Regions from separate parts of the Methylobacterium sp. Leaf93 genome, predicted to be linked through region 3. Evidence: riboswitches for the same ligand, from Rfam matches in the RefSeq annotation. Region 3 holds a riboswitch; each other region holds the start of a gene.

Region 1 (2,259 bases), on a different contig from region 3:
CTGGCGCGGGTGACGCCGCCGTCGTCCGACCGGCTCCAGCGGCCCGACAGGGAGAAGCGGCTCGCATTACCCCCATCGCTTGGGTCGAGGGTGCCGAAGCGGCCGATCAGGCCCTCGGAGATCGCCCGCTGAGGGATCTGGTTCGTCGCCGTCCAGCGGTTGGAATAGGCCATGCCGGTGAGGGAGAACCCGTCGAGGGCGGTGCCCTGGCTGTAGCGCAGCACGCCGTTGAGCTTTCGGATATCGTCCGGCACCACCCAGGGGCCGTCATAGACCTGAGCCTCGCCGGCGGCGAGGAGGGTCCCCTCCCCCAGCGGCGCGGAGGCGATGGTGAGCGCCCGCTTGTAGCCGAAGCTGCCGAGGGAAGTGAGCGCGAGAGGGCGGGGCACCGCGTCGATCGTGTCGATCCGCACCGAGCCGGCGGAGGCGAAATCCCCGTCGCGGGCGAAATACGGGCCCTTGTGGAACTCCACCGCGCCGACGAGTTCGGGAATGAGGAAGTTGATGTCGGCATAGCCCTGGCCGTGGCCATGGGTGCGCATGTTGGCGGGCATGCCGTCGATGGTGATGGCGATGTCGCTGCCGTGGTCGAGGTTGAAGCCGCGCAGGAAGTACTGGTTGGCTTTTCCCTCGCCGGAATGCTGCGTGACGATGAGGCCGGGCACGGCTTCCAGTACCTCGCCGGGGCGGGTGACCGGGCGGTCGTTGAGGGCCTTGCCGGTGATGACGCCCGAGCTCGACGTCAGGGCAGGCGCGGACAGCGCGCCGAACGCCTCGGCCCCACCCGCTCCGCCCGTGGCCCCGCCGAGACCGGGACCGGCGGCAGGGGGCGGACGCGTGTCGGCGGCCACGGAGAGTTCGTCGAGGGTCGCCTCGGCGGTGGTCGCCGCGCCGGCCTGGGCGAGGGCCGGTGAGGCGGATGTGAGGATGGCGAGGACGAGGAGGGGATGCAGAGCGTGTGGAGGATGGGCGGACACGGGCGAAACCTCGGGCAACGGCAGTGGCACGTCACCGCGAACGAAGCCGATGCGTTCGCGACATGCGAACGCCCGACACCCCACCGGGACACCCCGCCCGATGCGTTTCGCGTGTGACCACGACTGACGGCAGGTCTCCTGGCTCGCGGGTCACCGCCCTCTCATCGTCTTCCCAGAAGCCGGAGCCTCCAGTGACGTGTTGATGATGGGCTCGCCGCTTACAGTTGCGGGGGCAGCCGCGGCATCGGACGCAAGATCCTCACCGCGTTCCCTTTTGATCCCCCGAAGGGAAACCGTCATCGTCAGGCTAGGTCGGCCGCGACGGGAGGGTCAATGGCGAGATTCTCCCATGCCGACCATCGCCGCCGCCCTGTCGCATCGCGGCAACGTCAGGCGTTACTCCGGCAGCGCGTCGAGGCTTTTCGGCTCCTCGATGCGGCGGCCGTTTGTCTCGGCCCGGAAGCGCTTGCCCATCTCGTAGGCCGATTTGCGCATGCGCATGATGCCACCCAGCGGTCGGTGCGCGGCCAGCCCGTGCCACGGGCTGAACGACAGGCCGTCATCGACGAAAGCCGCGCGCGCCTCGCTCCAGCTCGTCTGCGGCGCGGCGGTGAGGGTGGCGATGGTGCGGTAGGGGCTCGCTGCCTCCGACCAGACCACGGAGGCGTCCTCCACCGGCATGTCCTCGAGGTTCAGGCAGAGCTGCGCCCGCAACTCCCAGGTGCCGCCATGGCGGCGGAAATGCGCCAGCACCGCCTCGCGGATCGCATTGGGGGCGCTCGTGTCGTCCAGCGGCTTATCGGTAAGCGCCGTCAGGTCCGGCGAGACCGGGACGAGCGCGATCTTGGCGACGTGATCGCCGAAGCGCAGCGGAACCTGGCTGTAGAAGCTGTCGCCCAGAATGTGCGTCTCGGGCTGTCCGCCCAGCGTCGCCAGGGCCGGGCTCGGCGAACCGGTGGCCGCCACGACCGCGCTCTGCACGCCGCGCAACGCCGCCGAGGCGACCTTCTTGAGCCCCTCCGCCCGATCCGTGGTCTTGGCGAGGAGCTTCAGGGTCGCCAGGAACTGCTTCGGTCCCGGCGCCGAGAAGGCCGGCCCGTTGACGAGCACGAAATCCTGCGTGGCGTCCCCTTCCGACCCTTCGAGACGCTCGCCCTCGACGCCGACGATCTTGATCGCCACGCCGCGCGGAGTGGAGACGCTGTCGTCCAGGATATCACCGGGGATGGTCGAGAAGCGCATCACCACGGGGTAGCGCCCCGCCTGCGCGAACAGACCCTGC
Region 2 (2,259 bases), on a different contig from region 3:
ATCCACGTGGTTGACGTCGAATCCGATGGCGAACTCGTTGCGGAAGCCGAACACGTTGCCCTTGAAGGCGGCGTCGAAGCGGTTCCCGACCTGCTCCTGGCTGTGATAGATTTCAAGGTAGTCGGACCTGTCGATCCGTCCCGTACCGTTATTGAACCGGTACTGCTCGACATCGAGCCAGTGGCGCCGGCTCTGCAGGCGGTAGGCGGTGTTGCGGATGATGATGTCGGCGCTCGGCGTCCACTCGGTCTTGAGCTGGGTCCAGTTGTCGGACCAGACGATCTTCGCGCCGTCGACATTGTAGTTGTTGTTGCGCAGGGACTGGACGATCCGGCCATTGACCAGCGGCGTGCCCCAGTAGCGCGCGGGCTCCTGGTAGCCGAGATCGTGGCTGAGGGTGACGGCGAGATCGGGGTTGAGCTGGAACAGCAGCGCGCCCGAGACCGCGAGGTTGCGGAAGTCGCCGTTCGGGCTGGTCCAGCCGCCGTCGCGGTTGCCGCTGACATTGAGGCGATAGGCCACCGCGTCGCCGATGGGACCACCGAGATCGACGGCGAGGCGCGCGAGCCCGTCCGACCCGGTGGCGGCGCGCGCGGCATGGATCGGGGTGAAGCTCGGCTTCTTCGAGACCACGTTGACCACGCCGCCGATGGCGCCGTCGCCGTAGAGCACGGAGGCCGGGCCGCGCAGCACCTCGATCCGCTCCACGTTCCAGGTGTCGAACGGGAAGGTCACTGTACCGGCGCCCACGAACAGCCGCGTGCCGTCATAGAGCTGCTGGATCGAGTTCGGGCCGGCGAAACCCCGGCTGGAGAAGGCGCCGTTGCCGTTGCCGGGCGACGCGATGGTGGTGATGCCGGTGGCGTTCTGCGTCACCGCCTCCACCACCGTGTTCTGGCCCCGGATGCGGGCGGTCTCGCCGCTGATGACATCGATGCTGGCGGGCGTCTCCAGCGGCGTCAGGCCGAGCCGGCTGGCGCTCCGCGACGGGGTCGAGAGGTTGAGCCCGACCGGGTTAGCGCGGGTGAGTCTGACCCCGCTCCCCTCCACGGTGAGCTGGTCGAGGGTGACGGCATTCTGGCCGACTGAATCCTGGGCTCGGACTTCGCCGGCGAGGAGGGTCGAGCCGAGGAGCGACGCGAGCAAGGCGGTGGCGCGGGCCGGGGAGGTCCGGCCGGGGGCGCGATGGGTGACCTGTGTGGGCATGTGCGTTTGGGCAAACCGGAGTGATCGCTGGCCGAATGCCGCGCCCCCTCTGCTAAATCGTATGTTATAACGTTACAATACGTCGAACCGGGCAAAATGCCTGCGCGCGGGACCAAGCGGTCACGCCGAGGGCATGCTCGGGAGCGAGTCTGCAACGGAAGGAACAAGGACGATCGGGCATCGCGGGCGAACGGCAGGCGCGGCTCAGCGCAGTGGCACGTCACCGCGAACGAAGCCGATGCGTTCGCGACATGCGAACGTCCCGACACCCCACCAGGACACCCCGCCCGATGCGTTTCGCGTGTGACCACGACTGACGGCAGGTCTCCTGGCTCACGGGTCGACGCCCTCTCATCGTCTTCCCAGGTGATCACCCAGTGACGTGTTGATGAAGGACTCGCCGCTTACAGTTGCGGGGGCAGCCGCGGCATCGGACACAAGGCCCTCACCGCGTTCCCTTTTGATCCCCCGAAGAGGAACCGTCATGCTCAAGCTAGTCGAGGGCGGGAGACCGCGTCAACGACGCGACGGCAACAGCCCAAAAGAAAAGCCCCGGACCGTTCGATCCGGGGCCGATCTCATCGGAGGCGCGTCGCCTACCAGCGGTAGGTGACGGAGCCGGTGATGCGGCGGCCGTCGCCGTAATTGCAGCCGACATATCCGCCGAGTTGGGCGCAGGTGCCGACATACACTTTGTCGGCGAGGTTGTTGGCGGCCACCTGGAAGCGCCAGTTGTCGAAGGAATAGCGGATCGACGCATCCATCAGGAAGTAATCCGGCACGCGGATCGTGTTGGCCGTATCGCCGAAGGTGTCGCCGATGTAGCGGACGCCGAAGCCGAAGCCGAGACCACGGAACAGGCCGGTCTGTACGGTGTAGTCGGCCCAGTTCGAGATCACGATGTTCGGAACCTGGATCGGCCGATTTCCGGTCGCGTCGGGTAAGGAGATCGGTGGGATATCCCTGGTCACCCGGGCGTCGAGGGCGGTGAGCGAACTGAGCAGGCGGAACCCTTCGGCAAGTTCCAGGGTCGCCTCGGCCTCGATGCCGTTC
Region 3 (2,259 bases):
GCGTGCCCCGGCGCGGGGCTCGGACGTGTCGCCGGCCATGCGGCAGGTGGCACAGACGTAGAGTACGACCGGGCTGCCGGCCTGGAGGTCCTCGTCAGGCATTCGACGCCGCCGGGCTCTTGCGCCCGACGCTGTTCCAGGCCCAGCCGAAAGCGAGGCCGATCACCGCCCAGAACACGAAGGCGATGCCCAGCGACCGCGCGGCGAACTGCGCCGCATAACCCGGCGGCAGGGCAGAGGCGGTGTGGCTCGTCTCCGGAGCGCCTGCCAAATGCGGCGCGACCAGAAGCACGAGCCCTCCAGCGATGGCGATGGAGGAGCGGCGGATCGCGATGAGGTAGAGCCCCATGGCGGTGGCGGCCGCGGTCATGATCCACCAGAACTGGCGTTCGGCGAGCGGGGCCGCCTCCATGCCGGGCAGTTCCGGCGGCAGGCCGAGGGCCGGGGCGAGAGCCACGGCGAGGAACCCCGCAATGGCGAAGCGCAGGCCGGTTTCCGGGCTCGGCTCGCGCCCGCAGGCGATGAGAGCCGCGCCCAGCAACAGGGCATAGCCGACGCCGCCGACGAGGGTGGCGAGGGCGGTGAAGACCATACGGGGCAGGCCGGGGCCGGGCTGCCAGGCCGGTGCGACCTCGCCGCCTTCGACACCGTCCGTCTTGCCGCCATGGTCATGGCCGGAATGGACGGGCACGATGAGGGAGGCCGGCGAGGCGCCGCGCGGCATCCATTGCGCGGCCGGCGCCGTGGCTTCGCCGCTCTCGTAACGCTCAGCCGCGATAATCAGTGGCGAGGTGAGGGCGAGCTGCAAGCCCGTGGCGACGACAGCCGCCAGGAAGCCTGCGACCAGGGCCGCCGACACGAGTCGGATCATCATGGAATCAGGTCCTGACTGAGCGCGAGGCGGTCAGTGGCAGGGGAAATTCTGGGCGTGCCGGAAATCGTGGGCCGCGTTGTGCAGCGCCATCGCCGGGGCGAAGCCGGCCATGAAGACGAGCCCGAGCCCGAGGAAAGCGGCCATGAGCATCGCGCCGAGACGCTCGTTGCTGCGGGTGCCGGTGAGGACGAGGGTGTTGGTGGTCATCGTGTCAGGTCTCCGGCCGCCCCGCCGGCGGCGTTCGAGGATAGAGCGGGAGGACGATGTGGTCCCCTTCGGAAGGCAGGTCTCCTGGCTCGCGGGTCGTCCGGTCCTGCCGCCTTCCCGGATCGCTCCAGTGGCCGATGGCAGGCCCGTCTCCGCTCACAGTTGCGGGGGCAGCTGCGGTTTCAGGCGCGAGCCCTCACCGCATTCCCTTTTCACCCCGTCGCCGGGGCACCGTCCGAACCTCGCTTCTACGCGCTCGCGCGACCGCTGACAACGCGGCGCCAAAGCGTTTTACCGGCTTTGACGGGGCAGGGCGGTTTCGCGCTAAAGGGAGCCATGCGGCAGCCTTCTCCAAGAATGACACTGGTCCTCGGCGGCGCGCGCTCGGGCAAGAGCCTGCACGCGGAGCGCCTGATCGAAGCCTGCCCCGCGCCATGGCTCTACCTCGCCACCGCGCAGGCCTGGGACGACGAGATGCGGGAGCGCATCGCCCTTCACCGGTCGCGCCGCTCGGCCGATTGGATCACGCGGGACGTGCCGATCGACCTGCCCGAGGCCGTCGCCGCGGCGACCGGGCCGGTGCTGGTCGATTGCCTGACCCTGTGGCTCACCAACCTAATCCTGTCCGAGGCCGATATCGAGGCGGCGAGCGCCGCCCTGATCGAGGCCTGCGATCGCGCGTCGGGGCCGGTGGTGCTCGTCGGCAACGAGGTCGGTCTCGGCATCGTGCCGGACAACGCGCTCGCCCGCCGCTTCCGCGACGCGGCCGGGCGCCTGCACCAGCGCCTCGCCGCGCGGGCCGACCATGTGGTGTTCATGGTGGCGGGACTGCCGATGATCGTGAAACCCCAACCCGGAGCGAGCGCATGAACGATCTGGAAACGAATGACCCGGAGGCCGACCGTCACCGCGAGAAGATGGAGAAGCGCAAGGCCGTCCAGGACGCCGAGGTCGCGGCCAAGACGATCGAGAAGGGCCTCCTCATCGTCAATACCGGCCCCGGCAAGGGCAAGACCACGGCCGGGCTCGGCCTCGTCCTGCGGGCGCTCGGCCATGGCTGGCGGGTCGGCGTGGTCCAGTTCATCAAGGGCGCCTGGGATACGGGCGAGAAGCACGCGCTGAAGGCCTTTGGCGACCGGATCGAGTGGCATACGCTCGGCGAGGGCTTCACCTGGGAG

The links. Region 3 has a riboswitch for cobalamin ahead of ASF26_RS12795 (CbtB-domain containing protein). Riboswitches for the same ligand answer to the same signal wherever they lie in the genome.
Region 1: it holds a riboswitch for cobalamin, as region 3 does, so the genes downstream of both, ASF26_RS02990 (TonB-dependent receptor) here and ASF26_RS12795 (CbtB-domain containing protein) in region 3, are expected to answer to the same signal.
Region 2: it holds a riboswitch for cobalamin, as region 3 does, so the genes downstream of both, ASF26_RS21675 (TonB-dependent receptor) here and ASF26_RS12795 (CbtB-domain containing protein) in region 3, are expected to answer to the same signal.

Annotation. Positions count from the first base shown of each region.
Region 1 is NZ_LMMS01000001.1:691,282-693,540, forward strand. It holds gene ASF26_RS02990 (TonB-dependent receptor) at 1-977, opposite strand, end outside; cobalamin riboswitch at 1,088-1,290, opposite strand; gene ASF26_RS02995 (catalase family protein) at 1,374-2,259, opposite strand, start outside.
Region 2 is NZ_LMMS01000031.1:181,106-183,364, forward strand. It holds gene ASF26_RS21675 (TonB-dependent receptor) at 1-1,206, opposite strand, end outside; cobalamin riboswitch at 1,507-1,705, opposite strand; gene ASF26_RS21680 (TonB-dependent siderophore receptor) at 1,803-2,259, opposite strand, start outside.
Region 3 is NZ_LMMS01000023.1:221,265-223,523, reverse strand. It holds gene ASF26_RS12805 (DUF1636 domain-containing protein) at 1-102, opposite strand, end outside; gene ASF26_RS12800 (CbtA family protein) at 95-874, opposite strand; gene ASF26_RS12795 (CbtB-domain containing protein) at 905-1,081, opposite strand; cobalamin riboswitch at 1,138-1,332, opposite strand; gene cobU (bifunctional adenosylcobinamide kinase/adenosylcobinamide-phosphate guanylyltransferase) at 1,439-1,951, shown strand; gene cobO (cob(I)yrinic acid a,c-diamide adenosyltransferase) at 1,948-2,259, shown strand, end outside.